3 regions of the Jeotgalicoccus sp. FSL K6-3177 genome follow, and region 1 is predicted to be linked to each of the others. Evidence: predicted binding sites of a transcription regulator. Region 1 holds the regulator's gene; each other region holds the start of a gene.
The links. Region 1 encodes CtsR, which represses protease genes until heat stress. Its sites were predicted from a motif close to ATGGTCAATAAAGGTCAAACA; they were not measured.
Positions count from the first base shown of each region.

Region 2: clpB (ATP-dependent chaperone ClpB) is a predicted target of CtsR. The motif match lies at 5,370-5,390, and genes of this name have one in related genera.
Region 3: MHH58_RS02080 (ATP-dependent Clp protease ATP-binding subunit) is a predicted target of CtsR. The motif match lies at 7,733-7,753, and genes of this name have one in related genera.

Region 1 covers NZ_JBBOSK010000001.1:2,226,443-2,237,435, forward strand. Annotated here, with positions in the region: gene ispD (2-C-methyl-D-erythritol 4-phosphate cytidylyltransferase) at 1-540, opposite strand, end outside; gene MHH58_RS11380 (PIN/TRAM domain-containing protein) at 537-1,595, opposite strand; gene radA (DNA repair protein RadA) at 1,610-2,989, opposite strand; gene MHH58_RS11390 (anthranilate synthase component I family protein) at 3,202-4,680, shown strand; gene MHH58_RS11395 (ATP-dependent Clp protease ATP-binding subunit) at 4,733-7,180, opposite strand; gene MHH58_RS11400 (protein arginine kinase) at 7,183-8,193, opposite strand; gene MHH58_RS11405 (UvrB/UvrC motif-containing protein) at 8,186-8,698, opposite strand; gene MHH58_RS11410 (CtsR family transcriptional regulator) at 8,703-9,170, opposite strand; gene MHH58_RS11415 (NupC/NupG family nucleoside CNT transporter) at 9,386-10,597, shown strand; gene MHH58_RS11420 (IS3 family transposase) at 10,668-10,993, opposite strand, start outside.
Region 2 covers NZ_JBBOSK010000001.1:720,661-731,653, forward strand. Annotated here, with positions in the region: gene MHH58_RS03685 (alpha-amylase family glycosyl hydrolase) at 1-898, shown strand, start outside; gene MHH58_RS03690 (CoA-disulfide reductase) at 945-2,282, opposite strand; gene MHH58_RS03695 (DegV family protein) at 2,284-3,126, opposite strand; gene MHH58_RS03700 (Cof-type HAD-IIB family hydrolase) at 3,140-3,961, opposite strand; gene MHH58_RS03705 (metal-sulfur cluster assembly factor) at 4,097-4,393, shown strand; gene MHH58_RS03710 (undecaprenyl-diphosphate phosphatase) at 4,442-5,266, opposite strand; gene clpB (ATP-dependent chaperone ClpB) at 5,429-8,017, shown strand; gene MHH58_RS03720 (nuclease-related domain-containing protein) at 8,659-9,639, shown strand; gene MHH58_RS03725 (glycerol-3-phosphate dehydrogenase/oxidase) at 10,035-10,993, opposite strand, start outside.
Region 3 covers NZ_JBBOSK010000001.1:397,248-408,240, forward strand. Annotated here, with positions in the region: gene MHH58_RS02045 (hypothetical protein) at 1-653, shown strand, start outside; gene MHH58_RS02050 (MerR family transcriptional regulator) at 1,151-1,969, opposite strand; gene MHH58_RS02055 (MDR family MFS transporter) at 2,086-3,576, shown strand; gene MHH58_RS02060 (GRAM domain-containing protein) at 3,792-4,121, shown strand; gene MHH58_RS02065 (tRNA dihydrouridine synthase) at 4,233-5,207, shown strand; gene MHH58_RS02070 (DMT family transporter) at 5,220-6,236, shown strand; gene MHH58_RS02075 (VOC family protein) at 6,275-7,219, shown strand; gene MHH58_RS02080 (ATP-dependent Clp protease ATP-binding subunit) at 7,888-10,023, shown strand; gene MHH58_RS02085 (DUF2243 domain-containing protein) at 10,140-10,601, shown strand; gene MHH58_RS02090 (cytochrome c oxidase assembly protein) at 10,619-10,993, shown strand, end outside.

The DNA.
Region 1 (10,993 bases):
TTCAAGCTTATTCTGTCTCGCATGCTCATACGCCTGTTTTAGAAGACTGCAGTCAAATGCCTGCGGAGTATGTACGGCAATCACTTCATCCCGCCTGAGCGTTTCTTTGACTTTACCGTCAACCACACGTTTCAGCGTGTCTTTTGTTTTCACACCGCAGATAGCCGCTCCGGTCTCTTTGACTTTTCTTTTCAGCCTTGAAAGCACATCATTCGTCAGAAACGGCCTCGCACCGTCGTGTACGAAGATGTAATCTGCATTCCGTACATTGACCAGCGCATTGTATATGCTGTCCTGCCGCTCCGCTCCACCCGCGTGAATACCTGACACTTTATCAGAGTCAGAGAACAGTTCCTTCATAACAGCAGTTTCTTCTCTTCTTACTGCCAGGTGAATCGCCTCGCAGTCCGGGTCTTCTTCAAAATGTCTGACCGTATGTTTAATTACCGGCTCTCCGTTAATTTCAAGCAGTACTTTATTAAATCCGAGGCCCATACGGGTCCCGAGGCCCGCGGCCGGTATAATTACTGTATATTTCATTTATTTTTCTCCAGTTTCGCAAAAACGATTCGTCCCGAATTCGTCTGCAGCACACTCGTCACGATGACGGATACCATTTGATTAATTAAATTCTCTCCATGTTCCACAACGACCATCGTACCGTCTTCAAGATATCCGACACCCTGATTTTCTTCTTTTCCGGTTTTAGATACAAACAGTTCGAAAACATCACCCTGCACAACGACAGTTTTAATTGCGCCGCTCAGTTCATTGACATTAAGAACAGGGATGTCGTGCAGCTGGCATATTTTATTTAAGTTGTAATCCGTCGTTAAAATTGCACCTTTTTCTTTTTTCGCAATATCAATCAGCTGCTGATCGACATCGAGTTTATCATAAGACACCGGCTCAATGCGGACATTCCGGCTCTTCTCCTGCAGGGCATTAAGCATATCCAGTCCCCGCTGGCCTTTTTCCCGCTTAACAGGATCTGTCGCGTCCGCAATCAGCTGCAGCTCATCCAGCACAAATTGCGGGATGATAATCTCGCCTTCCAGAAAACCCGTTTCCACAACATCAATAATCCGTCCGTCTATAATGACACTTGTGTCGATAAACTTCTTCAGCGCTGCATGATTGCCTTCAGCTTTTGACTTGCCCGAAGATTTCGGAAAGAAGTCCAGCACTTCGCTGAATTTTCGGAGCCCGATCATAAATCCTAAATATCCGAGTACTACTGCAAAAATAATCGGTACGATTTCACCTATCAATGGAATATCCAGTGTATTGATTAAAAGAGAGATTAAGACAGCGATTACGAGTCCCAGCATCATTCCAAGCGTGGCAAAAACGATTTCAACCAGACTTCTTGAGAGCAGATAGCCTTCACTTTTTTTCAAAAAATTTTGTGCGTGCGACAGCGTCCAGCCAAATAATAAGAAAAATAAAAAAACACCGAGCGTGCCGCTGATCAGTATGTTATTAAATATCCTCGGCATTTCGAACGGCAGAAGCATCTGCAGTTCCGGAAACAGCCATACACCTAATGAAATACCGATCAGTATATAAACAACATACAGTAAGTATTTGAGCATATTATCCCTCCTTTTTAATCTTTGTGCTGTGCATGTTTAATTGCCTGTTTTAATGTTTTAACTCCGATTGCTTCAATTCCTTCGGGGACATTCACCCCGCTTAAATTAGATGCGGGTACAATCGCGCGTTTGAAGCCGAGCTTGGCTGCTTCCTGCAGGCGCTGTTCTATCTTGGTAACCCGTCTTATTTCGCCGGTTAGTCCCACTTCCCCGATGAAACAGTCGTCCCCGCGCACCGCTATATTCTGGAAGCTCGATGCGATACTGATAATAACGCTTAAATCTACTGCAGGCTCATCGAGTTTCACTCCGCCCGCTACTTTAATATAAGCGTCATGCTGCTGCATCAGCAGCCCTTCCGATTTTTCAAGCACTGCCATTAAGAGCGACAGCCGGTTTGTATCTACACCGGTCGCCATGCGTCTCGGATTATGGAAGTGTGTCGGCGTGACCAGAGACTGCACTTCAACAAGCATTGCCCGCGTCCCTTCCATCGTTGCAACGATTGCCGACCCCGGAGCATTTTTGGAACGTTCTTCCAGAAAGATTTCCGATGGATTCAGCACTTCTTCCAGACCTTTTGCTTTCATTTCGAATATACCCATTTCGTTCGTCGAACCGAAACGGTTTTTAACAGCGCGCAGTATACGGTATGTGTGGTGCTGATCTCCTTCGAAATAAAGCACAGTATCTACCATGTGCTCAAGCAGTCTCGGCCCGGCAATCTGACCGTCTTTTGTTACATGTCCAACGATAAAGGTCGCAATGTTATTGCCTTTTGCAATGTTCATAATCGACTGCGTGCTTTCTCTTACCTGGGCAACACTGCCCGGTGCGCTCGTTACATCCGGATGGAACACGGTCTGAATCGAGTCTATAATCAGAAAGTCAGGTTTTAACCTTTTAATTTCTTCATGAATATATAATAAGTTCGTTTCGCAAAAAACGGTCAAATCCGATGATGTCTCCGTAATACGGTCTGCCCGCATTTTAATCTGTTCAAGTGATTCCTCTCCTGAAACATAAAGCACATTATGATTTTCAGCTAAAATCAATGCCGTCTGCAGTAAAATTGTCGATTTCCCAATCCCGGGGTCACCGCCGATTAAAATGAGGGAGCCGTTTACGATACCGCCGCCGAGCACACGGTCGAATTCTCCGGAGCGCGTTGTCGTCCTCGGTGTATCCTGTTTTTTTATCGTTGTTAATTTAGTCGCGCGGGAACGGTCTTCAGAGGGTGTCTTCCCCAGCGTGCCGCGGCCCGGCGCAGATTCTTTATGCACTATTTTTTCTTCAAGCTGGTTCCATGCTCCGCAGTTCGGGCATTTACCCATCCACTTCGGCGTCTCATAGCCGCAGGCCATACATTCAAATGATACTTTTGCTTTTGCCATTCGTGTATATTCTCCCCCAATTATATTTACGTATTACTATTGTATTATTTATTTCAGCTTATTTAAAGACAGAAGCCTGTGAGATTAATGATATTGCAGAATATTGTTCGTTCCTTCACAAAATGTTTTCAGACTATTCCATCAGTACAGTTGCAAAACACTTTCAGCTTCTTTAAGATATGTTCATATTCTTAAAAAGAAAAGGAGATTCTATGCAGTCATTTAATGATTTTTCCAAAAGCGCCGGGTCGTACAAGACTTTGCCGCTGATTGAAAGTTTTTACACCGACGTACTCACACCGATTCATATGTTCAATGCCTTAAAAGACGACGCGCTGTATATTTTAGAAAGTCAGGACCCTGCATCAGAATGGTCGAATTATTCATTTATCGGCCTGGATCCTTTTATCGATATAAGTGAAGCGGAGAACGGTTTTCTTATGACCGACCTCGACACAGATAAAACGTTTACCTTCACCACTTTGCAGGAAGCACTTGATTATGCCGGAAATTATGTCGATGCATATACTGACAGCATTGACCTGCCGTTTAAAGGTGGCGCTGTCGGCTACATCAATTACGAGGCCGTGCAGGATCTCGCCGGCATTGAGCCGCGGAGTGTCGGCCGGCACGGTAATTATCAATTCGTTTTCACACGGACGCTGATTGCCTACGATCACCGCAAACAGCAGACTTCCATCATTTCTTTTGAAAATCCCGAACGCTTTGAAAGTGTTAAAGATACATATAACACTTTGAAAACACGTATCCATTCATTAAAAAAACAGCTGCAAAATAATATTCAGCTCGAGGATTTAATGCTCTCAAGAAGACAGGCGGAAAATCCGCAACTGACTTTTACAAGCAATTATCAGGAAGCTGATTTTAAAAGCGATGTCGATGTGATAAAAAATTATATCTGCCGCGGCGAAATAGATCAGGCCGTACTTTCCCAGCGCTTTGATACAGTGACGCAATGTTCGGGATTTGAGCTGTACCGGATTTTAAGAAACATCAATCCGTCGCCCTACATGTTTTATTTAAATTTCTCTAACGCAGAGCTGATCGGCAGTTCTCCCGAACGCCAGCTGCAGGTTAAAGACAAGATACTTGAAATTCATCCGATTGCCGGCACGAGAAGACGCGGTGCGACGCCGCAGGAAGACGAAGCAATCGCACAGGAACTGCTCTCTGATGAAAAAGAAATTGCCGAACATAAAATGCTCGTCGAATTAGCTTTGGATGAGTTTCGTAAAGTGTCAGTGAAGGACAGCGTTGAAGTCAGCCGCTATATGACAATCGGCCGCTTCTCCGAAGTGATGCATATTATCAGCGTTGTTAATGGAACCCTCCGAAACGATGTCTCACCGATTGAAGCTTTCTTCAATTCATTTCCGGCAGGCACGCTGACCGGTGCGCCGAAAACACGCGCCATGGAAATCATCCGCGAGCTCGAACCCGACAGCCGGGGTTTGTACGGCGGATGTATTCTGTATTACGGTTTCGACGGCAATATGGATTCATGCATTACGATACGGACAATGATTTTGGAAGACAATATAGTCAGCGTCCAGGCCGGCGCCGGTGTTGTTGCCGATTCCACTCCGGAAGGCGAATACCAGGAAACTGTCAACAAGGCGAGTGCGCTGTTCAACGCGATTAATCTTGCAGAAGAAGTTTTCCATTCTTAATTTATGTAAGTAAAACCCCAATCCTCAATTTCTTGAGCGATTGGGGTTTCTTTTATGGTTGTTCGACTGTATCAGCCGCTCTGTCTTTAGTCTCTACGGTAAATTCATCATTTTTATAATCTACTGTAACCAGCTTGTTTTCAAAGCTTTCACCGCTAAGCAGCGATTCACTGAGCGTATCCTCAATATTCTTCTGAATACTTCTCGCAAGCGGGCGCGCTCCGTATTCCGGATCGTAGCCTTCTTCTGCGATGCGTTCAGTCGCTTTTTCTGTCACTTCAATGTGAATGTTCTGATCGGACAGACGTTCGCGCAGCTGGTCAATCATCAGACTGACAATTTCTTTAAGATGCTCTTTCTCCAGTTTATGGAACACGATGATGTCGTCTACCCTATTAATAAATTCAGGTCTGAAAGTATTCTTAAGCTCTTTCATCATTGTGCTGCGTACATTTTCGTAACTTTCTGCAGCAGCTCCGCCGAAACCGACGAATCTCTGATCCTGAAGTTCACGTGCACCCACGTTTGATGTCATTACGATAATCGTGTTGCGGAAGTCGACTGTTCGGCCGTTGGAATCTGTCAGGCGGCCGTCATCCAGTACCTGAAGCAGCATATTGAAAACGTCAGGGTGCGCTTTTTCTATCTCGTCAAACAGTACAAGAGAGTATGGCTTTCTTCTCACTTTCTCCGTCAGCTGACCGCCGTCATCATAGCCGACATAACCCGGAGGTGAACCGACAAGCCGGGAGACTGAGTGTTTCTCCATATACTCACTCATGTCTACCCGGATCATTGCATCTTCCTCGCCGAACATCGTTTCGCTGAGCGCTCTGGCAAGTTCTGTCTTCCCGACACCTGTCGGTCCGAGGAAGATAAAGCTGCCGATAGGACGTTTAGGATTTTTAAGTCCTGCCCGCGCCCGTCTGACTGCTTTTGAAATAGATGTGACTGCATCGTTCTGACCGATGACACGTTCGTGTAAAATCGATTCAAGATTTAACAGTCTGTCCGATTCATCTTCTGCTATTTTAGCAAGCGGAATACCTGTAATACCTGCAACGACAAGTTCAATATCCGCCGGTGTTACCGACTGAGACGAGTCACCCTGCTCTTTTTTCCAGTTTTCCTCGCATTCTTTCACCTGGCGTTCGATTTTCGTCTGCTGATCGCGGTAATTCGCCGCCGCTTCAAATTCCTGGCTCTGCACTGCCGCATCTTTTTCTTTTTTCACAGTTTCAAGCTCTGTTTCGAGATCCTTTAAGTCGGGCGGCGCCGCATAGCTTCTTAATCTGACTTTGGAAGAAGCTTCATCGATTAAATCGATGGCTTTATCCGGCAGGAAGCGGTCCTGAATGTAACGGTCACTCATGCGTACTGCCGCTTCAAGCGCTTCATCTGTAATTGTCAGACGGTGGTGCGCTTCATATCGGTCGCGCAATCCTTTCAGAATAAGCACTGCATCGTCAGCATTCGGTTCATCAACCATTACAGGCTGGAAACGGCGTTCGAGCGCTGCATCTTTTTCAATGTGCTTGCGGAACTCATCGAGAGTTGTCGCACCGATACACTGCAGTTCACCGCGGGCCAGTGCTGGTTTCAGAATGTTTGAGGCGTCAATCGCACCTTCTGCACCGCCGGCGCCGATCAGTGTGTGCAACTCATCAATAAAGAGCACGACGTTACCCGCTTTATGAATTTCATCCATTACTTTTTTCATACGTTCTTCAAATTCACCGCGGTATTTAGTTCCCGCAACAACTGTACCCATATCAAGTGACATCACTCGTTTGCCTTTTAAGTTCTCAGGGATTTCATTGTTGATAATAGCCTGAGCCAGTCCTTCTGCAATCGCAGTTTTACCTACGCCGGGCTCACCGATTAAGACCGGGTTGTTTTTCGTTCTGCGGCTCAGTATTTCCACTACACGCGTAATTTCGTCCGCACGGCCGATAACCGGGTCGAGACGCTCTTCTCTCGCAATCTGCGTTAAATCACGGGCCAGCGAATCGAGCGTCGGCGTGTTCGTATCTTTTTCGACGCTGCTGTGCGACTGGAATGATTCGGGATTGCCGAGCATTTTAATAACAGCTGCCCGCGCTTTTGTAATGTTTAAATCCAGATTTGCCAGTACGCGTGCTGCAACACCCTCGCTCTCACGAATTAAACCGAGCAGCAGGTGTTCTGTACCGACAAAATTATGATGCAGTTTGCGCGCTTCATCCATCGACAGTTCGATAACCTTTTTAGCACGAGGCGTGTAATGTATCGAAGACGCTTTTTCTGTCCCCGTATTAATCAAATTATGAACTTCTTCATTAACCCGCTGTTCATCAATATTAAATGAGGCAAGAACTTTCGCTGCGATGCCTTCTCGTTCTTTGACCAGGCCGAGCAGCAGATGCTCCGTACCGATATTAGAATTTTTTAAGGTGATTGCTTCTTCCTGTGCATACGCCAGTACTTTCTGGGCACGCTCTGTTAGTTTACCAAACAGCATATTTATTTCCCTCCTAGTAATTCACGCATTAAGGCTGCCCGCGCACTTTCCGCGACAATACCAGGTGAATCGTCTTCTTCTGTATTTACACGTTCTTTCACAAAGGCCGGCTGTATAAGCTGAAACCATTCTTGAAAATTAAAATTTTCAAGTTCAATATACGATAGATCAAGACCGAGTTTCACATTGCTTAAATGCATCGACGCTTCTTTTAAAGACAGCTTGTAAGCATGTTGCAGAATGCCGAGTGAACGGTTAACTGCATCCAGTGTATCAAGTGTCATTAAATGCTGTCTTGCCATACGTTCTTCTTCGATTAAGCGATTCTTCAGCTCACTCAAATTATTAATAATGACTCTTTCTTCGAATCCGAGTGTTACCTGATTGGAAAGCTGGTAGACGGAACCCAGCGGTTCTGAACCTTCCCCGTATATACCACGCAGGGTAAATCCGAAACGTGTCAGGTTATTATGAAAACGCTGAATTTTGTTCGTCGCCGCGAGCGCCGGCAGATGCAGCATAACAGACGCTCTCATGCCGGTTCCGATATTGGTCGGACACGCTGTTAAATAACCGTACTGTTCATCAAATGCATATTCTATCTTTTCTTCCAATGTATCATCAACTGATTCCGCTTTATCATAAAGCGCCTCGAGAGTAGTATTTGTACCCAGCGCCTGTATGCGGATATGATCTTCCTCGCCGAGCATAATCGAAATATCTTCATCACCGTTAATAAATACACGAGTACCGCGTCTCGCAAAATTGGGGCTGATTAAATGCTTCTCAACAAGCAGCGCTCTGTCTTGCGCAGACAAACCGTCGAGAGAGGCCAGGCTGTAACCGGGCAGCATTTTTGACACCAGGCCTCCGAGCGCTTCGAGATCTTCATCATCTTCCAGCATATGGGTGAACGGTACGCCTTTAATATTGCGGGCGAGACGGATTCTGGATGACATTTCTATTTCTGTATTTACCGCATCACGAATCCACGTACTTGTATGTCTATTCATGCGCCCCACCGTCCTTCAGTTCCTGTATCTGATCGCGGATGACCGCTGCTTCTTCAAAAGCCTGTGTTTTCACTTTTTCCTGCAGTGTTCTTTCAAGCGTTTCGATATCGCGTTTCAACTTTAAAGTATCGTGCGCCTGCGACGGTATTTTCCCAATATGACGCTGCTGGTTGAGTTGTACACGTGTAACGATTTCCGGCACATAGCGTTCGAAATACTCGTAGCAGTGGCTGCATCCGAATAAACCGTTCTTCACAATACTTTGCAGTGTCGCACCACAGGTCGGGCAGGCATACTCTTCTGTTTCTGCCTGATCACGCTTTGAATTACCGGCAAGCATTTTTAACAGCGTTTGAATATCAAACGGATTATCTGTCTGGTTATAATTTATATCCATCGATTGATTGGCGCATTGTTCACACAAATACTGCTCCTGGTGAGTGAGCCCCGAACCTTTCGAAATATGAATTGCCGCTTCACGCTCGTTGCATATTTCACATTTCATATCATCACTCCTTAGCATAGAGTATAGCTGTAATTATACGGCGTAAAATTTTCGCTCTTAAAATATCTCTGTAAGGCAGCTCAAGCGATAAAATTTCGCGTTTCATCACTGCATCTATAATTTGTGCTTCTCTGTAAGTAATCACTTCGTTTTCATACATAGACTGAACCAGATGTTCTGCATTTAACTGAGAAATGTTTTCCCCGATTAAATTCTGAAGATGTGCAAGGTACTCGGTTTCAGAATGCACCTCCACCTTAGTGATTCTTATGTAGCCGCCCCCGCCGCGTTTACTTTCCACTACATATCCGTGTTCGTTTGTAAAACGGGTTTTTATGACATAGTTTAACTGTGACGGTACACAATCAAATTTTTCAGCGATGTGCGCGCGTTTAATCTCAACGGCTTCATTGCCAGACTGTTCAATCATATCTTTTAAATACTGCTCAATAATATCCGACATGTTACGCATATCATCACTCCTTCTGACCAACTTTGACTAAAGTATACAGGCTGTGCGTTTTTTTGGCAAATCTCTTGTTTATATTTTTAGAAATACCTTTCTTTCTGCAAACGTTTGCATTATAATAATTCGGTATCGCGTTTACGCGGCATTTACTTTATAATAAAATGGAAACATATACATAGAGTAAAATTTCATCTATCAATTTTTTGGAGGCTTTCATTATGAGTATTGTAATGGGAATAGTCGGTATACTATTCACCATCTTCCTGGCCTGGATTGCAAGTAGCAACCGCAAACTTGCGTTTAAGCACTGGAAAAACATTTTAGTATTACTTGTGCTGCAACTGCTTGCTGCATTCTTATTCTTGAGCACTACAGGCGGGCAGACGTTTATTCTGTGGCTGGCAAACGCGTTCGATAAATTACTGGGCTTCGCAAGAGAAGGCGGATTATTTGTTTTTGGCGACTTAATGACCAACAGCGAGGGCGAAGCGGTAGATGTATTCTTATTTAACGTTTTAGTGCCTATCATCTTCATTTCTGCGATTATTGGTATTTTATCATTTACGAGAATTCTGCCGTTCGTTATTAAAGGTATCGGTTTCCTTTTGACAAAAATTACAGGTATGCCTTACATAGAGTCGTACAATGGTGCAGCATCAATGATGCTTGGCCAGTCGGAAGTTTTTGTTTCTCTTAAAAACCAGCTACCTAAAATGACGACACAGCGTCTGTATACACTGTCGGCACAGGCAATGAGTTCAATCTCACTGTCAATCGTCGGCGCATTCTTTACAATGCTTGATCCGCAATACGTTATTATTGCTATTGTACTGAATCTGTTCGGAGTTTACATCATCGTGCATATCATCAACCCTTACGAAGAAGAAGTCGTTGACGGCGATGTTGAAATTTCAACAAACCCGGAAAAAGGAAAATCTTTCTTCCAGGTTCTTGGAGACTATATCATCGACGGCGGAAAAATTGTTCTTGTCGTAGGTGCAATGCTTATCGGGTTTATCGCCCTGATTGGTCTGTTAAACAATCTGTTCCTGTTAATTCCGGGTTCTAACTTATCATTCCAGGACATTCTCGGCTATATCTTCATGCCGATAGCATTCATGATGGGTATTCCATGGGCGGAAGCTCAGACTGCCGGTTCACTGATGGCGACAAAACTTATTACAAATGAATTCGTAGCTATTCTGGAATTCGTTCCGCTGGCAGAAACATTATCCGAGAAAACACAGGCAATGCTTTCAGTATTCCTGATATCATTCGCTAACTTCGGAAGTATCGGTATTATTGCCGGTTCTGTAAAAGGTCTTCACAACGAAAGCGGAGACAAAGTGGCGAAATTCGGTCTTAAACTAGTTTACGGTGCAACTCTTGTATCAATCCTGAGTTCTGTAATGATCGGATTCTTCTACTAAAATTTTAAATTATTAATAAAAAAACTCCGGAGGACAAATTGTAGTGAACCCAAAAAGTTGAACTTTTTGATTAAGCGATTTTATTAAAGGTATGTTTCCTGTAATTTACAGGAGACATGCCTTTTAATTTTGTTTTAATTCTATCATTATTATAGAAATCAATATATTGATGAATCGCAGATTCAAGCTCTGTATATGTTATGAACTGTTGTCCATAAAACATTTCCTGTTTAAGCAGCCCAAAGAAGTTCTCCATTGGAGAATTATCTAAGCAGTTTCCTTTTCGAGACATACTTTGAAATGTTTTATTTCTTTTAAGATGTCTCACCCATTTTTTATGCTGGTAGTGCCAACCCTGGTCCGAATGGACGGTCATTCGATAGTCTAATTCTGGTC
Region 2 (10,993 bases), 1.5 Mb from region 1:
TGCAATGGTTCAGGAATTTACAGATACTTACGATGTTGACGGTATCAGCATGTTTGTGAATCAGGATGGATTGAATGCTGAAGAATTTTTACCTGAAAATATTGATACTTACGGGATTTTATCGACTGAAGAAATAACCGCTGAAGGGTTTGACACTATAGCGAGAGAAGGATTCAGAGCTGATCTCGCACAGACATACGGCGGCATTGATCAGGAAATTCCCGAATTTCCGGAAGATGAACAGCTGATTATGGCAGACCACTGGTTCTCAGAAAGATTCACGCACAGTGCTGCAGAACAAAATATGTTTCCGGGTACGAGAATACAACAGCTGGCGAACTATTTATACGCCTACCGCGGACCGAGTGCGATGACATACGGCACAGAAGTTGCCTTTAACGGCAGCAGCTATCCGGAAGTGCATCCGCAAATGGATTTCAGAAGCGATAAGGAAGTTATTGAGTATCTTGAGAATATCGCTGTAGTTTACAGGAATCACGAAATTATGCTGGCTCCGGAATCAGAAACTGAGACGATATTAAACGAAGACGGGCAGTATCTGGTTAAATATTATACAGCTGATGTGGACTACATACTGAATGTAAATAATACAGCTGAAACAAAAAGTAATACGATGGAGCAGACAGCTGAAGAAGAAGGGAAAGTACTGAGCGGTATGCTCATTGGAGATATGATTCGCCCGCATGATGGAGAATATATCACTGTGCTCGACAGAGAAGAAACAGAACTGTATTCGATAATTGAAGAAGCAGGCTTTAACAATGGATACTTATACGCAGCAGTTTTAATCTTTGGTATATTTGCAGTCTTTGTCTGGGTGGCAGCGAGCCGCAGCAGAAAAAATAAAGCAAAAAGAATGAAAGACAGAGAAAAATAAATAACAATAAAGCCGCACTCCTTCAACGGAATGCGGCTTTTAATATTTATAAGTCTTCAGCTTTTTCAATCGCTTTATAACCGATCATATTAATTACATCTTTCGGACTGGAGAAAGGCGGTGAATATCCGATTTCGATATTAATTAAGTCGTATACCGTGCCGCCGAGACGGGTATGGGCCGATAAGACATCGATACGTTTATCAACACCCTCTGTCCCGACGACTGCAGCTCTTAGTATAAGTCCGCTGCCTTTAGAGACGTAGACTCGTATATGAATCGGTGAGGCATCCTTCATATAGCCGGATTTATTTTTCTGTTTCTGATCGACTGTAAAGTGAGGAATTTCAGCGACATCTTTTTCCGATAAACCGAAAGTCGCAATATTGTAATCGAAAAACTTCACAATGTTTGTGCCGAGCAGGCCTTCGTGTGTAATTGAACGGTCTCCGGCAAGCTGGTTTGCAATAATATGGGCCAGTCTGTGAGCAGGCCAGGCCAGGGCGGACTGGATATTCATCTCAGGTACATGCTGGAAGTGAGTCATCACAGCATCGCCGAGCGCATATATATTATCGATATTCGTCTGTCCGTTTTTATTAATAGGAATAAGACCGTCTTTTAAAGTAATGTTCGAGCTGTTTAAAAACTTTGTGTTCGGTGTGATGCCGACACCTGTAATAATGAGCGGTGCATCGATTGTTTCACCTTTTGATAATACTGCTTTACCGCCATCAACATAGTCAATTTCCGTATTCAGTTTCAGCGTGACGCCTTGTTCGGTCATGGCTTCATAAAGTACTCCGTTCATATCCGCTTCGATATTTTTATAAATCTGTTCATCGTGCTGAAGCATTGTGACCTTAATGCCCCGCTTCGTTAAGTTCTCGGTAACTTCGAGTCCAATATATCCTGAACCGACAAGGACAGCTTCTTTAATATTATTCTCTTTTATAAACTTCACGATATAATCCAGATCTGCCAGTTTATGCAGTGAAAATGTCTGTGCTGCATCTTTTACTGCAGGTAGTTTTTTCGGTGAGCCTCCAGGAGATAAAATTAGGTAATCATACGAATCGGTAAACTCTGTATCGCTGTTTTTATCGTATACAGTAACTGTATTTTCTTTAGAATTTACAGCAGTGATTTCGTGTTCCGTCTTCACAAAAATATTTCTATCTCTAAATTTCTCAGGTGTCATATTCGTAAGGCTGTCCCATTTTTCAACATCGCCGCCGATATAATACGGCATGCCGCAGGAACCGTAACTGATGTCCCGGTAGCGTTCGTAAATAACGATTTCTATATCGGGATTTAAACGGCGGAGTTGAGATGCAGCAGTGGCACCGCCTGCTACACCTCCAACTACTATAACTCTAGTCATATTATTTACCGTCTTTAAAATAGAAAAGGGCGATGGTGCCGTCGCCTGTATGTGAACTGATTGTCGGTCCAATACTGGAAATATCAATTGTTTGAAGACCGGTCTTTTCAAGCAGTTGCTTTTTTAAATCATTTGCAGATTTCTCTGCATCAGCATGAACGATATGTCCATGGCCGGAAGCACCTTCTTCATTTGCAAGTTCGACCATGCGTTTGAATACTTTTTTAATACCTCTGTGTTTTTCGAGAGGGACCAGCTTCCCTTCTTCAATATGAAGCAGCGGTTTAATGTTTAACAGTCCGCCGAGAAAGGCTGAGCCTTTAGATAAACGGCCGCCTTCAGCTAAATAGTTCAAATCGTTAACTGTAAACAGATGTCTGATATATTCAAGGTCCGACTTCACTTTCGAGATAATCGTTTCCTTGTCATCTCCCTCGGCAATATATTCGGCTGTCCGCTCGACAATCAGTCCTGCACCGTAGCTCGCAGACTGCGTGTCGATAACTGTAATATCGGCGTCAGGTGTTTCTTCAAGCACTAGATCACGGCCGATTACAGCACTTTGGAATGTTCCTGACAGATTGCTTGAAAACCCGATGTAAATAACACTTTCACCCTGGTCAGTATATTTTTTGAAAAGTTTTTCAAATGCATCCGGATTCGGCTGGCTGGTCATCGGACGCTTGCCGTCTTTGATAGCCTGAATCACTTCCTCACTCGTAATTTCAAGCTGATCGAGGTAGCTTTTATCTTCAATCTGTATCGTTAAAGGTAAAACATCAGCATCAAGTTCCTGTGCTTTACTGAGAGACAGATCTGAACAGCTGTCGATTATAAGTTTCATAACTATTTCCCCCTTAAGATTTCAGGCGCAGGTCAAAAAAGTCATTCAGGAAATGACCAATGCCGTCATTGTTGTTGTTTGTTTCAGTAACGTAGTTTGCAATTCCTTTGATGTCGTCGATGGCATTCTTCATAGCAACACCGTGCTCAACATACTGAAGCATTTCAGTATCGTTATCCTCATCACCGAAAGCGATAGTGCGGTTCGCCGGAATATTTAAAAACTCTCTGGCGTAGTCGACACCGACAGCTTTATTGATACCTTTTTTAATGATTTCAAGGACCGGATAAGGTGCACCCCAGCGGCGCTGTTCGATAACTTCCGCAAACAGTTCATCAAGCGTTTGCCGTATGTGAGGCATTTCAGATTCTTCAGCCTGTACGAGAATACTTGTGACATCTTCATTTACAGTTTCGTATAAATTGCCGACGCTGATTTTAGGATCGCCCATTTTAAAAGCATCAAACAGTACGCTGTCGTGATAGTGTATATATATATTATCCTTAACTTCGGCAACAATATTTTTTATATTGAGTTCCGGTACTTTTTTTGCAATTTCTTTAGTAACATCAAGATCGAGAGTTTCATGTTTTATCTTGAAATTGAAATCGGTCGGATGGTGAACAAATGCACCGTTAAAGTTAACGACAGGAGTCGTCATTTTTAATTCTTTATAGTATGGAACACTTGCCCGGTAGGGACGCCCGGTAGAGATCATCAGTTCGTGCCCTTGTTGCTTAAGTGTTGTAAGCACTTCTTTTGTGAACGGAGTAATTGTCTTTTCATCCGTCAGCAAAGTGCCGTCTAAATCTAAACAGATTAAATGCTTGTCCATATAAATCTCCCTTTTGTATGTGTTTAATTAAAATGTTTCTTCTTAATAATAGCATTTATATTTATTGAATGTATAATTTTTGTTATAGTTATGGTACATACACTACAGTAAGGAGTGATAAGTTTGGATAAAGCAATGGAAGAAAGCATGTACGGTGCGTTAGAGAATGTTATTGACCCCGAACTTGGTATAGATATAGTGAACCTTGGTTTAGTTTATGGTGTAAACCTTGATGACGAAGGTAACGCAGGTGTGGAAATGACTTTAACTTCAATGGGCTGCCCGATGGGACCGCAAATTATGGGACAGGTAGAACACTCGCTGCTCGAACTGCCTGAAGTCAAAGATGTGCAGATAGCAATCGTCTGGAACCCGCCATGGGATAAGGACAAAATGACACGCTATGCAAAAATCGCACTTGGCGTCAGCTAAATCTATTTACAAAAGGAAAGACCGCGAAGATATTCTTCGCGGTCTTTTTTATGCCCATATTAACTGATACAGGATTGAAAATGCGCCGAGTACAAAACAATAATAAGCAAAATAAATCAAATTGCCGTTTTCCATAACATTCTGCAGCCACTTAACTGCAAAGTATGTTGCGATAACCGTTACGATAAAGGCGAGCAGATAGGCAAGCCATAAAGTATTCATATTCGGATCGTTTACTATGTCACCGACAGAAAGCAAAGCTGTACCGAGAGAAACTGGAATATATAAAAGGAATACAAAACGCAGTGCATTCTTCTGACTTAAGCCGACTGCAATAGAACCGACAAGGGTCGCTCCGCTGCGGCTGATCCCGGGTGTCAAAGCAATACATTGTGAGAGACCCACGATAATTGAGTCTTTAACAGTGATGTCACCGTCGCGTTTTTCTCCGCGTTTATTTTTAATAAACCAGAGCGCAAGACCGGTAAATAACAGCATAACGCCGACGAAACCAACAGAAATATTGTCGCCGATTACATCTTTTAATAACAGACCCGCAACGCCGACCGGAATCGTAGCAATAATAAGACAAATTGTATATTTAAAATCGGTCACTGCGTCGTTATCTCTTGCACCCTTAAAAACAAATCTCCATAAATTTTGAAGAATACTGATAATATCTTTTCGGTAAACAACGAGTATTGCAATCAGCGAAGCTGTATTTAAAAATATTTCAAACGACAGGCCCGAAGCTTCAATGCCGAACAGTTCACGTGCAATGACCAAGTGTCCGCTTGATGACACAGGAATCGGTTCAGTAAGCCCCTGGAGAAGACCAAGAAATACATATTTAATAGTAGTGATAATATCCAACTTTAAAATTCCTCCTTAAATATCCATCAATAAATATATGATAAATTCGACAATATTGCTATTAATTACTTGATTTAAAGAAGAAAAAGAGTATAATTAAGTTATGGTCAAAAAAGGTCAAACATTTATGACCTTAATTTTACTTAGCTGAGGTGAAGTAAATTGGATATTAATAAAATGACTTTAAAAGTACAAAACGTTATCGAACGTGCACAGCAGTATTCAGTTGAGCTTAAGCTGCAGTCCATTGAACTGGAAGCAGTATTAAAAGCTATGCTGACAGCAGATGAAAGCATGAGTGCAGATATACTGGAACGTGCAAACATTAATACAGCAGATATTATTAAAGAATACGACAGGAAATTAAAAACTTATAATGCAGTAACCGGAGACAGCGTTGAATACGGTGTCTATATGTCTAGCGGTTTTTCTCGGCTGTACAGCAGTGCGGAAAAACAGATGACTGCCATGGAAGATTCGTTTATCTCCCAGGAGCACCTGCTTTTAGCAGCTCTTGAAGAAGATAATATATTAAAAGAAGCAGTTGGAAATAAAGCGGACATTATTACAGAAATCATTAAGAAAATCAGAGGGGGAAATCATGTGACAACACAAAATCCGGAAAACCAATATGAAGTACTTGAAAAATACGGGCGCGACCTTGTCGAAGAGGTGAGAAACGGCAATGTAGACCCGGTAATCGGCCGGGATGAGGAAATCCGCGATACGATTCGGATACTGAGCCGTAAACGCAAGAATAATCCGGTTTTAATCGGGGAGCCGGGTGTTGGTAAAACAGCAATCGTCGAAGGACTTGCTCAGCGCATAGTGCGTAAAGATGTGCCCGAAAGCCTTCTCGACAAAACAGTATTTGAACTCGATTTAACATCACTTGTAGCGGGGGCGAAATACCGCGGTGAATTTGAAGAAAGGTTAAAAGCAGTATTAAAAGAAGTTAAAGAATCCGACGGCAGGATTATTCTCTTTATCGATGAAATACACATGCTCGTCGGTGCCGGTAAAACGGACGGGGCGATGGATGCCGGAAATATGCTGAAACCGATGCTCGCAAGAGGCGAGCTGCACTGTATCGGTGCGACAACGATTAATGAATACCGGGAGTATATTGAAAAAGATTCTGCACTTGAAAGACGTTTCCAGAAAGTTCAGGTGCCTGAACCGGACGTCGAAGATACGATTTCAATTCTCCGCGGACTGAAAGAACGTTATGAAGTGCACCACGGTGTAAGAATTACCGACCGTGCGCTTGTTGCGGCGGCAGAATTATCAGACCGTTATATTACCGACCGTTTTTTACCGGATAAAGCAATCGATCTCATGGACCAGGCCAGTGCGACAATCCGTACAGAAATGGGCTCTAATCCGACTGAACTGGATCAGATTAATCGCCGCGTGATGCAGCTTGAAATTGAAGAGCAAGCTTTAAAAGGCGAGAAAGATACAGTATCAGCCAATCGTCTGGCAGAACTGCAGACAGAACTCAGCGATATTAAAGAAGAACAGGCAACACTGCAGAACAAAGTAGAGAAAGAAAAAGAACAAATCGGCAGAGTGAATGACAAACGTGCCGAAGTCGATAAAGTACGTCAGGAACTGGAAGAAGCGGAGAATAACTATGAGCTGGAACGTGCAGCGGAACTCCGCCACGGCAAACTGCCGCAGCTTGAAAAAGAACTCGCTGAATACGAAACAGAAATGGAAAATTCAGTCGATGAAGATCGTATTATCAGAGAAGTCGTAACCGAAGAGGAAATCGGATTTATCGTCAGCCAGTGGACAGGTATCCCGGTAACGAAACTCGTCGAAACAGAAAAAGATAAGCTGCTTAAATTATCGGATATACTTCACGAGCGTGTGGTCGGCCAGGACGAAGCGGTTGATCTCGTTGCCGATGCTGTTATCAGAGCTCGTGCGGGTATTAAAGATCCGGACAGACCAATCGGGAGTTTCCTGTTCTTAGGACCGACAGGTGTCGGGAAAACGGAACTTGCGAAAGCACTCGCTGCAACGATGTTCGACTCGGAAAAACATATGATCCGTATTGATATGAGTGAGTATATGGAGAAACATTCGGTTTCAAGACTGATCGGGGCACCGCCGGGATATGTCGGCCACGAAGAAGGCGGTCAATTAACAGAAGCAATCCGCCGCCAGCCGTATTCAGTTATTCTGCTGGACGAAGTGGAAAAAGCGCACTCCGATGTATTTAATATTCTGCTTCAGCTCCTTGATGAAGGCCGTCTGACTGACTCCAAAGGCCGCAGCGTCAACTTTAAAAACACAATCATTATCATGACATCGAATATCGGGTCACAGCACCTGCTCGATACAGTAGTTGTCGACGGTGAACTGAGCGATGAAACGAAAGATATCGTCATGAGTGAAGTGCATCAGTACTTTAAACCTGAAATTATAAACCGGATGGATGACATTGTTATGTTCAGTCCACTAACTCAGAAAAATATGGGCGCAATTGTCGACCGTCTAATTGCAGACTTAAACAGACGGCTTGCTGCACAGCACATGTCTCTAGAAGTAACTGAAAGCGTTAAAAATTGGGTAGCTAAAAGCGCCTATGAACCGCAGTTTGGCGCACGTCCGCTGAAACGGTTTATTCAAAAACATATCGAAACACCGCTCGCAAGAAAACTCATTGCAGCCGATATGACAGAAGGACTGCATATTAAAGCAGACTATATAAACGATGAATTAGTATTCGATATTGAGTAAGTAAGATGAAAACCTCCTGAAACTTTGATTTCAGGAGGTTTTTTGTTGTTTTTGGGGGTGGATGGCGCTGATTGCTAGGGCGGGTCGGCATGATTGGGTATCATATGTATCCGCGGGCGCTGGGATTGGCATGAATTGGTTTCATAAGTATCCGCGGGCGCTGGGATTGGCATGATTGGGTGTCATGTGTATCCGCGGACGCTGGGATTGGTATGAATGGCTGTCATGTGTATCCGCGGGCGCTGGGGTTTGTATGAACGGTTGTCATGTGTATCCGTCGGCACTGGGGTTTGTATGAACGGTTGTCATGTGTATCCGCCGGTGCTGGGGTTTGTATGATTGGGTTTCATATGTATCCGGAACCTTTTGGATTGGCATGACCAAATTTCATATCAATCCAAATTTAAAAAAATAATCTAAACCTATTTATATGACCTCAAAATTTAAATATACCTCGTTCTAACGACTAAATATATAGTTTATACAAAATATGTACATACATTTAATTACAAAAATAACCTTGTTTGTGTAAAAAGTAAACCAGTTTTGCTATTTTTGTGTTTAAGTAACTTTTTTAAAAGAAAAACAGGGTTCTCGCCTATATATAGGGTAAGAGGACTTTTTTTATAGGAGGAATAATAATGTTTTTAAATAGTCGTGAAAAACCAATCGAGTTACTTTATTACATTGCACTTTCCAAACGTAAAGAACTGACGAACAATGAAAAATATCAGTTGTCTAATTTGGAAAAAGGATTTGAAGGAGAATGTTTATACGATGAAATATTTGATTTTATAGGGCATAACAATTTATATATTCATAGAGATCTTTACCTGCATATAAATAATTCGGTAACACAGTACGACAGTATTATAGTTATGGATAGCAGAATTGTGGTTAACGAAGTGAAAAACCTCACCGGAGATTACAGGTATGATAATAACAGCTGGCATAAAAATAACAGACAGATGGAAAGTGATCCTTTTATCCAGCTTAACCGGGCGAAAAATAAAATAGTGAGTCTAGGAAATAAAAGTTCTCTGGATTTTTATACAGATAGTAAAGTTATTTTTCCGAATGATGATTTTAATTTTACATCTGACAATGAAAAAATGCATAATCAGGCAGTGATGAGGACTCAGCTGAAAAATTACCTCAGGAGTTTTCGAAACGAGACGATAGGAAATAATGCCAAAAACATTGTCCAGCTGATAAAGAATTCCATTACCTCAAAGCCCGACACTGCTGACTTTATTAATATTTCTGAACTTAAACACGGGATATATTGCGGACATTGCTCAAGTTTTAATTTACTTAAAGGTAAATTTCAGTTTAAATGCTCTGATTGCGGGAGCATAGAAAGCTATGAAACCCATTTAGTGCGAGCGATGTTTGATTATAAATACTTGTTTCCTAGTCATCCAATGACGAGATTGTCATTGCTGCAATTGATTGATTATAAAATTAATAAAAATACTGTATTTTGTGCTTTGAAAAAACATTGCTGCAGTGTTAAAAAAGGGAATTCTACATATTATACTTTGAAATACAGTAATTTTAATCAACAGTTATCCGTGATAAGAAGTACGCAGAGATATAAAGATAAAATTATTCATTCATAATTATTTTGGTGATTTGTAAGGAGAGGATTGGCGCGAACTGGTTTCATAAGTATCCGCCGGCACTGGAGTTTGTATGATTGGTTGTCATATGTATCCGCCGGCACTGGGGTTTGTATGATCGGGTGTCATGTGTATCCGCGGGCGCTGGGGTTTGTATGATTGGTTGTCATGCGTATCCGCGGGCACTGGGGTTTGTATGATTGGTTGTCATGCGTATCCGCGGGCACTGGGGTTGGCATGAACGGGTATCATGTGTATCCGCCGGCGCTGGGATCGGCATAATCGGGTTTCATAAGGACCTCAACCCCCCAACCCGAACTATCGCCAACCCTTCCCCAAAAGAAAAAAACCGGGTGCAGATTCGCACCCGGCCGGCCTAAAGGCAGTATAATCTATTATTTTCTGGTATCTTCAATCGCTTCATCGAGTTCCCGGGAGAATTGATTGCGGGTTTCGTCATCATAGCTTAAGGTATCCTGCAGGAGCTGTTCAACACCGCTGCGGTATTTTACGACATCCTCGATTTCAAAATAAAGTTTGCCTGAACGGCGTACGAAAAAGTCAGCCGGCTTGATTACCATTTCATGAAGTATACCGTAAATTACTTCCGCATATAAGGGTTTCGGCAGACTGTATTTTTCGTGATTATCGTTTGTAATGCCTGCATATTGATAAACTGCTTCGACATTGCTGCCGTATTTCATGGCGAGCATATGACCTTCATCGAGTGTAAGACCGTAACTCGGCGCTTTACGGCTTATGTTGTCAACGTAGTTCTGATAGCCGACACTGCCGCCGACATCGCCTCCGGAAACTGGTTCATTTTTAGTTGAAACTTTTTTAACGTTCATTTTATGATGTTTTTTCAAATACTCTGCAACCTCATCCACGATTTCCTCAGCCATATGGCGGTAGCCGGTAAGTTTGCCGCCTGCGATTGTAATGAGCCCGCTTGTACTGTGCCAGATTTCATCTTTGCGTGAGATATCCGAAGCATTTTTACTGCCGGATTGGATAAGCGGACGAATACCGGCCCACGAGGATTCGATCATCGATATATCTATATTTAAGGTTGGAAACATAAAATTAATCGCGTCGACCAAATAAGCTTTATCTTCAGTCTCAGCTTTCGGCCTGGCTTTATTTTCACCGTAAAATGTATCTGTTGTACCGACGTAGGTTTTGCCGGCCCGCGGAATAGCAAAAATCATACGGCCGTCATCTTTTGTATCAAAATAAACAGCCTGGGTTAACGGGAAATCCTCTTGTTTAAAGACGATGTGAACACCTTTAGTGTGAACTAAATGCTTTTTAGTCTGCCGGCCCGCCTGGTCATTCGCGCGGACTTCATCGA
Region 3 (10,993 bases), 1.8 Mb from region 1:
CTGAGGCAACGAACGAGAAACTTCATAAGACTGATATGACGGGAACGAGAGGAACAACAGCTCAGGCTGACCAATCTAATGTCAGAGAAATCATTAAAGAGTGGCCGCTTCTTTCGAAGGAAGTTGCGGAAACGATGATGAAATTTTACGGTGTGCCGAACACTATTACTCCGACACAAATTACCTGGTATTATAACGGGCCGTGGAAAAGGACGGTAGTATATAAAGATGGCTATCCGCATGATTTTCCGGAGCCGCATACAGATATGCTGGAGCAGACAATCAATTACCATGTACCTGCTGAAAAAGTTGGTGAACTGGCGAAGCTTGAAGGCAGCATGTTTGTCGACAGAACAAAAGGCGAGGTAATGGTCCACTGCGATAATGAAGGTGCCAACACGATTTCAATGAATGTGATGCATGATATCGTCGAGGACAGACTGACAGCTGAAACAGGACGTGAAAAAATTAAGGAACAGATTACTAAATTTTTAAAAGGTGAGACTGCGCCTTATGCTGAAGAATTTTTATTTGAGCTTCCTGAAAAAGAGCAGTGGGATACAGATAATCCGGTTGTTGATGACAAGGAACTGCTGAAAGATATTAAAGCGAAGAAGAAATCGATGAATTTAGATGATAAAAAACTAGTATAAATTTTAGTGAAAGGGGCTGTCCTTATATGGGCAGACACTTTTTATTTATCTGACGATAACGTAATAAATGACATAAAACCAACTTAATAGCAAAAAAATACCGTTTGCTCCGCAATGAGACTCTGTCATTCCCGAGAAAGTTGGTTTGCTCCGCAATGAAGCTCTGTCATTCCCGAGAAAGTTGGTTTGCTCCGCAATGAAGCTCTGTCATTCCCGAGAAAGTTGGTTTGCTCCGCAATGAAGCTCTGTCATTCCCGAGAAAGTTGGTTTGCTCCGCAATGAAGCTCTGTCATTCCCGAGAAAGTTGGTTTGCTCCGCAATGAAGCTCTGTCATTCCCGAGAAAGTTGGTTTGCTCCGCAATGAAGCTCTGTCATTCCCGAGAAAGTTGGTTTGCTCCGCAATGAGACTCCGTCATTCCCGAGTAAAGCCGTTTACTCCGCAATGAAGTTCTGTCATTCCCGAGTAAAGCCGTTTGCTTCGTAATGAGACTCACAATCTAACCCCGGCTAACCGGCATTGTAATCTTTGTCACGTACTTATCGCTGTCATTTACCGAAATGCGGTCGAGTATAGGTTCAGCATAAAAGTGATCAGCAGCCTTAAGGCGATGTTCTTTTATAAAAGAGAACATCTTCTCATACGTATCTGAGAACGCTTCGTATTTCCCTATGTGATAGCCGGTAACCTGTAAGCCCTGTTCTTTTTTTGCCAGCGGCAGTGCGTCTGTATAATCTGTTTTTGCAAATAAGTATTCGAAGCTACCGACTTCCGAAGCTGCCGGGTCTTCGATTTTAATCAGAGCACCGATGGAATATTTTTCATGAAGCTCCCGCATGCATACTTGATAGAAGTCAGAGATTGCAGCTCTGTTTTCATCATCATCATCATCATTATTGAGAGGGGCACTTAAATATACATACTCTTCCTCAGCCTCACTCAGCACAATTTTACTGAAATCGGTGTTCTTCGCTTCTTTGGTAAGCAGTATTTTCTTTTCTATCGTGTTCTGAATACTGGCAAGGTTATTTATCTTTTCAGAAATCTGCCTCGATTGTTCTGTGAACATTTCAATCATCGTATCAGGTGTTGTAATACTGATAAATTCTTTTATCTCGCTGAGCGGCATCTCCATTTCTTTTAGGGATTCTATTACATACATCGTATCGAATTGTGTATACGAGTAATACCGGTAGCCTTTTTCATCTTTGTGATGAGGGCAGAGCAGTCCGATATTATCATAATGGAAAAGAGTCTGTTTAGTGACTTCACAAAGTTTAGCGAAATCACCTGTAGTAAAATAAATTTCTGATTTCATAATGCTCACCTCTTGACTATATGGTTACCATATACTTTATATTATACTAGGTCATCATTTTGATGTGTATTGGAAACTCTCACTTTTCAATATGAAGAAATTATAAGAGGTGCAAAATGACAGAGAATAATAATATAAAGTACGAATTTTTATCGGAGGATCCGAACGCAAAAACCCTGCCGATTATGGTCGCGTTAATTATCGGAGCCTTCTTCGCCATTTTAAATGAAACACTGCTCAATATTGCGTTAACCACACTGATGGCGGAGTTCGATATTACGCTTTCCACAGTTCAATGGGTAGCGACCGGTTTCATGCTTGTCATGGCTATCGTCATTCCCGTATCCCCGCTGTTAATGGGCTGGTTTACGACGAGGCAGCTGTTTATCGGTACGATGGTCACATTTTTAATCGGTACCGTTGTCGCTGCGTTCGCGCCGACTTTTTCTGTGCTGCTCCTTGGCCGGATGATTCAGGCGATCGGAACCGGCTTGATTATGCCGATTATGTTTAATGTATTTTTACTGATTTACCCGCCTCATAAAAGAGGTAAGATTATGGGAATTGTCGGTCTCGTTATTATGTTTGCTCCCGCAATCGGTCCGACGCTGTCGGGTGTTATTGTGGAATACTTCGGCTGGAGATTTTTATTTATCTTCGTTATGCCGTTTACGGTTTTTTCAATTCTCTTTGCTTTGAAATACCTTGTAAATATTACCGAAATAACAAAGCCGAAAATAGACTGGATTTCACTCGTGTATTCAACAATCGGTCTCGGGGCAACGATATACGGCTTCAGCCATGCAGGAGAAAGTGCAGATGGCTTTATGACACCGTCTGTCTTTATTCCGATTATTATCGGACTCATTGGTATCCTGCTCTTTGTCCTCCGCCAGTTTAAGCTCGATGAGCCGCTGATGGATCTCCGGGTCTTTAAGTTTCCAATGTTTGCCCACGCAGTGGTGTTATTTGTCATTATTATTATGATGATGTTCGCGTCGGAATTAATTCTGCCTGTATTTATGCAGGGACCGATGGGTCTGACTGCAGCAGCGGCAGGACTTCTGCTCTTGCCGGGGAGTCTGCTGAATGGTGCAATGAGCCCGTTTATGGGAGCTTTATTCGATAAAGTCGGCCCGAAAGTCATGATGATTCCGGCAACGATTGTCCTTGCTGTGACGATGTTTATGTTCAGCAACCTGACAGCGGACACGCCGCAGTGGGTTATTATTGCAGGCTTTATGCTGATTATGCTGAGTGTATCTGCAACGATGATGCCTGCTGAGACGAACGGTTTAAACCAGCTGCCGAAACATTTATATCCGCACGGTACTGCTGTAGTATCGACCTTGCAGCCCTTGGCCGGAGCAATCGGCGTGTCGGTGTTTATCGGCCTGCTTAACTCGCGTCAGCAAAGCTATCTGGAAGGTGCAGCAAATCCTGAATCAGAAGCGGCAATGACAGCAGCGATGGTTTCGGGAGTAGAATTTGTTTACTTCCTTATCTTCATTATTGCATTAATCGCAGTAGTGATGTCCTTCTTCGTTTACCGTGCAAAACCGATCGAAGATTTGGTGCCGGCACCAGTTAAAAAAGACAATAATTAATGAATAATTTATGAAATCACTTCATTTTCGAAATGAAGTGATTTTTTTACGTGTATAATGTATATACAGTGTTCTGTAAAGGAGCGGGAATTATGAGTAAATGGTTTATGGGATTTCTAATCATTGTTATCGCAGGATTGCTAATTTTTACAATTATGATAGCATTAGGCGGAGTATAATACTTTTAAAAATATATAAAGTTGGGGTGAGGCATTATGAGGTTGAATAAAGGAGACATTGTACGTGCGGGCCATGCTCACATGAGACGTCCGATGAGAGGTGTCGAAGGACCTTTATATTTAACGAAAACAGCATTGTTTCACGAAGGCTCAGTTGGACCGTATATTGAATCGGTTGAAACGATTATTGATTTAAAAGATATTAAAGAAATTAAAACGAAACGCAGCATGGGCTTGATTCCGAATGTGATTAAAATAATTACTCACAATAACGATATATTCAAGTTCAGTGTGTTTAAACGGGAAGACTGGATTACAGCGATAAATAAAATGAGAAAAAAATTATATGCACCTGCAGAGGATTAGGTTCTGCAGGTTTTTTCATGACGATCACACTTTTGTGTAAAATGACTTTTTGTGGTAATATCATCATGGATAAAAATTCGAGATACTATAGATAAGAAGGTTTAAATATATATGAAAGAAAATTTTTGGCGTGAATTACCGCGTCCATTTTTTGTTTTGGCTCCGATGGAAGATGTCACAGATGTCGTTTTCCGTCACGTTGTCAGCGAAGCAGGACGTCCCGACGTATTTTTCACTGAATTTACAAATACAGAAAGCTTTTGTCATCCGGAAGGTGTACACAGCGTACGGGGACGCCTGACTTTTACTGAAGACGAGCAGCCGATCGTCGCCCATATATGGGGAGATAAGCCAGACCATTTCCGGGAAATGAGCATAGGAATGGCAGAGATGGGCTTTAAAGGCATTGATTTAAATATGGGCTGTCCCGTTCCAAACGTTGCGGCGAAAGGTAAGGGGGCAGGTCTCATCCAGCGTCCTGAAACAGCGGCGGAGATTATTCAGGCGGCAAAAGCAGGCGGTCTGCCGGTCAGCGTTAAGACGCGACTCGGCTATACTGAAATCGATGAGTGGAGAGATTGGCTGACACACGTATTTAAACAGGATATTGCGAACCTGTCTATCCATCTCCGTACGAGACGGGAAATGAGCAAGGTCGATGCGCATTGGGACTTAATCGGAGAAATTAAACAGCTGCGCGATGAAATTGCACCCGATACACTGCTCACGATTAACGGAGATATTCCGGACAGAAAAACAGGGCTCGAATTGGCAGAGAAATACGGTATTGACGGTGTTATGATCGGACGCGGGATTTTCCATAATCCGTATGCTTTTGAAAAAGAGCCGAGAGAACATACAAGCGAAGAGCTCCTCAGTCTGTTAAGACTGCATCTCGACCTGTTCGACAAGTATTCTAAAGAAGAATCACGTTTGTTTAAACCGCTGCGCAGATTCTTTAAAATATACGTGCGCGACATTAGAGGCGCAGGTGAGTTAAGACACCAGCTGATGAGCACGAATACAACCGATGAAGTCCGAGCTTTGCTCGATGACTTTGAAGCCGGAATGAAGTCGGCAGAATAACAGTCATCCCTTTTGAAAAAATCAAAAGGGATTTTTGCGTTGATAAATGATACGATTATATTCAAATATACAGAGGAAGTGAGCAAGATGTTGACTGCACTGCTCGGCGCTGCGATTGGAACCGGAATGTCCATGCAGTCAGCCATCAATTCGGGTCTCCGGACTTATGTGAGATCTCCATTTACTGCATCGATGATTTCATTTGTCATCGGTACCGTATTTTTAAGTATTATCGTACTGGTGAACGGTCTGCCGCTCACGCCGCCGCTGTCCGCCTTTACTGGCGAGCCGCTATGGATATGGCTCGGCGGGGTGTGCGGTGTTATCGCGCTGACGACGAACATATTTATCTTTCCTAAAATAGGAAGTGTGGAAACTGCGATTATGCCGATTATCGGGATGATTATTACCGGCATGGTCATCGATAATTTCGGCTGGTTTAACTCGATGATTCAGCCTTTCGGTCTGACGAGATTCCTCGGCGTTGTACTGATTTTTGCCGGGGTCTTTCTTGCGGTGGTCCTGCAGGATATTATGAAACAGCGCCGCTATAAACTTGAACCGGTGAATGATGAAATCAATAAATGGCCGTGGCGTGCGGCGGGCTTTACCGGGGGTGCACTGTTGTCAATTCAGGCAGCAATTAACGGCGAACTCGGCAGCGCTGTAAATTCACCATTTACGGCAGCCTTTATTTCTTTCTTTATCGGAGCGGCGACTTTAATTATCATTGTTTTAATAAGAGAAAAAACATTAATTCCAGTAAAATATCCTATTACAGAAAAAGCACCGCTCTGGGTCTGGCTCGGTGGAATATTCGGCGGATTTTACGTATTAATTAATATATTTCTCGTCGGTGAAATAGGTACGGGTCCGACCATTGTGCTGGTGCTGTTTGGTCAGATTACAGGCAGTATTCTCGTCCAGCAATTTGGTATGTTCAGATCGGGGAAAAATACAATTGTCCCGGTTCAGCTTGTCGGCCTGCTTGTTCTGCTTGCAGGTGTTGTGATGATTAATCTGTTTTAAGATTTATTTTTTAATATAACTATACGGAGGTTAATATTATGAAGACAATTTTAGGACATCACCATATTTCTATGCTGACGAAAAATGCTCAGGAAAATAACAAATTTTATACTCAGGTTCTCGGCATGCGCAGAGTTAAAGTAACCGTTAACCAGGACGATCCGTCAATGTATCATTTATTTTACGGCGATCAAAACGGTACACCGGGGAGTGAACTCACCTTTTTTGAAATGCCGATGGCAGCTCATACCAGACGAGGCACAAACGCAATTACGCGGATAGGGCTGTTCGTCAGGGGCGAGAGCAGTTTATCGTACTGGCAGAAAAGATTTGATGAACACGGTGTAGAGTATAGTAAGTCGGCAAATTACGGCGGAAGAAAATCTCTGCTTTTTGAAGACGGTGATGGACTGCGGCTGGCACTGCAGGCAGCAGAGGATGATGCAGTCAGCAGATTCGACAGCTGGAACGGCTCCGCTGTGCCGGAAGAATATCAGATTATGAGCATGGGGACTGTTGAAATGAGTGTCCGGCGAATTGAAAAAATGGAAAGAACACTGACGGAACTGTTCGATTACGTGAAAGTATCGGGAGATGACCATGAACGACTGTACCGGCCGGCGAATAGTGACGGACACAGTGAAATCCTTGTTAAATATAAAGACGGCGACCGCGAACGGCCGGGGCGCGGGAGCGTGCATCACCTCGCGATTAATGTAGAAGATGAAGAAACATTGCAGTACTGGCATGAACAGGTTGTTAAGAGAGGCTTCAGTTCAACAGGAGTCGTTGACAGACACTTCTTCAAAAGCTTATACTTCCGGGAATCCAACGGCATTATGTTTGAACTTGCAACAGATGGACCCGGGCTCGTGGGTACAACACCCGGCATTGAAGCGGGAGAAAAATTAGATCTGCCGCCATTCATGGAAGCGGACAGAGCTGAGATTGAAGCAAAACTGACTCCGATTGAAAAAGGATAAAAGAATATAGTGAAGTTAGTTTGGGCAGATATCCTTGATAAGGATATCTGTTTTTTTGTTGATGAGGTTGAAGCAGATGGCTGGTGGTGAGCAAGGTGGTGTAATTTTGGTTGACCTTGCTCATAATGAGCGTTGAAACGAGCAAGGTGGTGTAATTTTGGGAGACCTTGCTCATAATGGGTGTTGAAACGAGCAAGGTGGTGTAATTTTGGGAGACCTTGCTCATAATGGGTGTTGAAACGAGCAAGGTGGTGTAATTTTGGCTGGCCTTGCTCATAATGAGCAGTGAAACGAGCAAGGTGGTGATATTTTGAGAGACCTTGCACATAAGAAAGGCGAAAACGAGAAAGTAATTGGCTGCATGGAGCTTTATCAAGTCTTGAATATGGAAAGGCAACACATCGAAATGATTATCGATGAAAGATTGAGAGAAATGAGAAGATAGCAGCAATAGAAAAATTTCTACTAAAAAACACTTGAAAGTCAAAGAAGGTCAGTGTATAATAAATATATAAGGTCAAAGATAGTCAAACAAAGAATTTAATAAAAATAAAGAGTGAGCACCATATTTGAAAATATCTTTTAAGGCCTTTATACTGTATTTATAGTCAAATATAGTCAAAGTCAAAAGACTGTGAATACGAATATATCAATAGGAGGAAACACATATGAAATGTCAAAATTGCGGAATTAACGAAGCGAATGTAAACCTTGCAATGAATTTTAACAATCAAAAAATGCAGGTTCATTTATGTGACAGCTGTTTCCAGGATATCCAAGGTCAAATGATGAATTCAAATGACTTTTTTAAAGGATCACCTTTCGAAAATAATAATATGAACAATAAATATTTTAATGGACAAGGAAACAAAGGAACAAGTACACAAACAAAAGAACGTGAAAATAATCAGCGCGACGGGCTTTTAGACCAGCTCGGCAATAATATTTCAGACGAAGCAAGAGCAGGTAATATCGATCCTGTTATTGGACGCGACAAAGAAGTAAAACGTGTCGTTGAAACGCTGAACAGACGTAATAAAAACAACCCGGTATTAATCGGTGAGCCGGGTGTCGGTAAAACAGCAATTGCTGAAGGATTGGCACTGAAAATAGTAGAAGGCAATGTGCCGGCGAAATTAATGGACAAGGAAATTTACGTGCTGGACGTAGCATCGCTTGTTGCGAATACTTCAATGCGCGGTCAGTTCGAAGAGCGTATGAAACAGCTCATTGCTGAACTGAAAGAGCGTCAGGAAGTCATTCTCTTTATCGATGAAATTCACCAGATTGTCGGTGCGGGTTCTGCGGAAAGTTCACAGATGGACGCAGGTAACATTCTTAAACCGGCACTTGCACGCGGTGAACTGCAAATTATCGGTGCAACAACGCTGAAAGAGTACCGTCAGATTGAAAAAGATGCAGCGCTCGAACGCCGCCTACAGCCGATTATCGTTAAAGAACCGACTTTAGAGGAATCGGTTTTAATCCTTAAAGGAATTAAAGACCGCTATGAGAAGTTCCACGAAGTCAGCTATTCCGACGAAGTAGTTGAAGCGTTTGTGAATTTATCGCACAGATATATTCAAGATCGTTTCTTACCAGATAAAGCAATCGACTTAATGGATGAAGTCGGTGCACGGTTGAATCTCGCAAATGCAGAAAATGATACAGATTCAATCAAACAGAAACTTGAAAAAATTGCTGAAGAAAAAGACGCTGCGGCAGAGCAGGAAGATTATGAAACTGCAGCACGCTTGAAATATCAAGAACTTCAGCTTGAAAAACAGCTGGAAGCAGCAGCTGATGATCAGCAGGTTATGGATGTTGATGTATCTGACATTCAGCTTATAGTCGAAGAAAAAACAGGTATTCCTGTGACGAAACTGCAGTCTGAAGAACAGGCGCAGATGAGAGACCTCGGTACGAATTTGAGTGCTAAAGTTATCGGTCAGGACGAAGCGGTGGATAAGGTAGCGAAAGCTGTCAGAAGAAGCCGTGCAGGACTTAAATCGAAATACCGTCCAATTGGTTCATTCTTATTCGTCGGACCAACGGGTGTTGGTAAAACTGAATTAACGAAAGCACTTGCTGAAGAGTTATTCGGTACAAGAGAATCCATGATCAGACTCGATATGAGTGAGTACATGGAGAAACATTCTATTTCTAAAATTATCGGTTCACCTCCAGGCTATGTCGGTCACGAAGAAGCAGGACAGCTGACAGAGAAAGTGCGTCATAACCCTTATTCAATTATTCTTTTAGATGAGATTGAAAAAGCGCACCCTGATGTACAGAACATGTTCCTGCAGATTATGGAAGATGGCCAGCTGACAGACTCACATGGCAGAACAGTCAGCTTTAAAGAGACAGTGATCATTATGACAAGTAACGCTGGTACAGGTGATAATAATGTAAGCGTCGGCTTTAATGCGGATCAGCACGAATCGGTCAGCACGCTTGAAAACTTAAGCAATTATTTCAAACCTGAATTTCTGAACAGATTCGACGCGATTATTAACTTTAACGAACTGTCAGAGGATAACTTAATGGAAATTGTTGATTTAATGCTTAATGACTTGCAGGAAGCATTAGAGGAAAACGAAATTGAGATTTCAATTACAGATGACGCCAAGAAAAAACTCGTCAGCCTGGGTTACGACAAGCGTTTCGGTGCAAGACCGCTACGCCGTGTCATTCAGGATAAAATCGAAGATCAGCTGACAGATTTAATTCTGGAAGAAGATGAATTAAATAGTGTTAAAGCGCATATCAAAGACGGGGAAATTGTCGTTGTAAAAGCTTAATATAAATGAAAAACCTTAAATCCGCTCAGGATTTAAGGTTTTTTTGTTTATACGGGTTAATACATACAGTGCCAGGGTATTTTATATATAAATATTTATGCGAAAGAGGAATGTCTATGGCTCATCAAAACATTGATTCGCATCGGAGTAAAAACATATGGTCAGGTATTTTTTTAGGAATCGGCTTAATGGCGCTCGTCGATGAAATTATTTTTCACCAGCTTCTTCAGTGGCATCACTTTTACGATCATTCGACGACATTTATCGGTATTTTGTCTGACGGACTGCTCAATTCATTCGCCTTATTTGCCCTCGTAATCGGTTTCTTTATGTTTGCAGATTCACGCCGGAAAAAAGAAATGCACAAACGGCGGTGGATAGGAGGAATATTTACCGGACTCGGTATTTTCCAGCTGTTCGACGGTATTATAAACCACAAGCTGCTCCGAATTCACCAGGTGCGCTATGACGTTAATATACTGCCTTATGATTTAGCCTGGAATATCGCAGGTGCAATTTTCTTAATTACAGGGATTGTAATAATTTACAAGTCAAAACGCGAAAGCGCAGGTAATTAAGGATGCATCACATGAATATGACGCATTTTTTAATTCTTGAAATTATCGTCGCCGCGCTCGCGCTGGCTGCCTTAGTACTTTACCTTGCAGCCATGTACGCCTCCGGAAAAAAACATCAAAAGTGGAAATGGAGCAGGTATATCCTGTTTGCAGCAGGTGTAATTCTTTCAGCTGCTGCGCTGACAGGTCCGCTGGCGCGTTTGTCCCATATGGATTTCACTGTCCATATGCTAGGGCATTTGCTGCTCGGCATGCTTGGACCGCTTCTGATACTGCATGGTAAACCGATGACTCTCTTGATGAGAACTTTGAAAGTAGCCCATGCAAGAAAACTGAGTAAAATTCTGAATTTGAAGTATGTGCAATTTATCAGCAATCCAATTGTCGCTTCC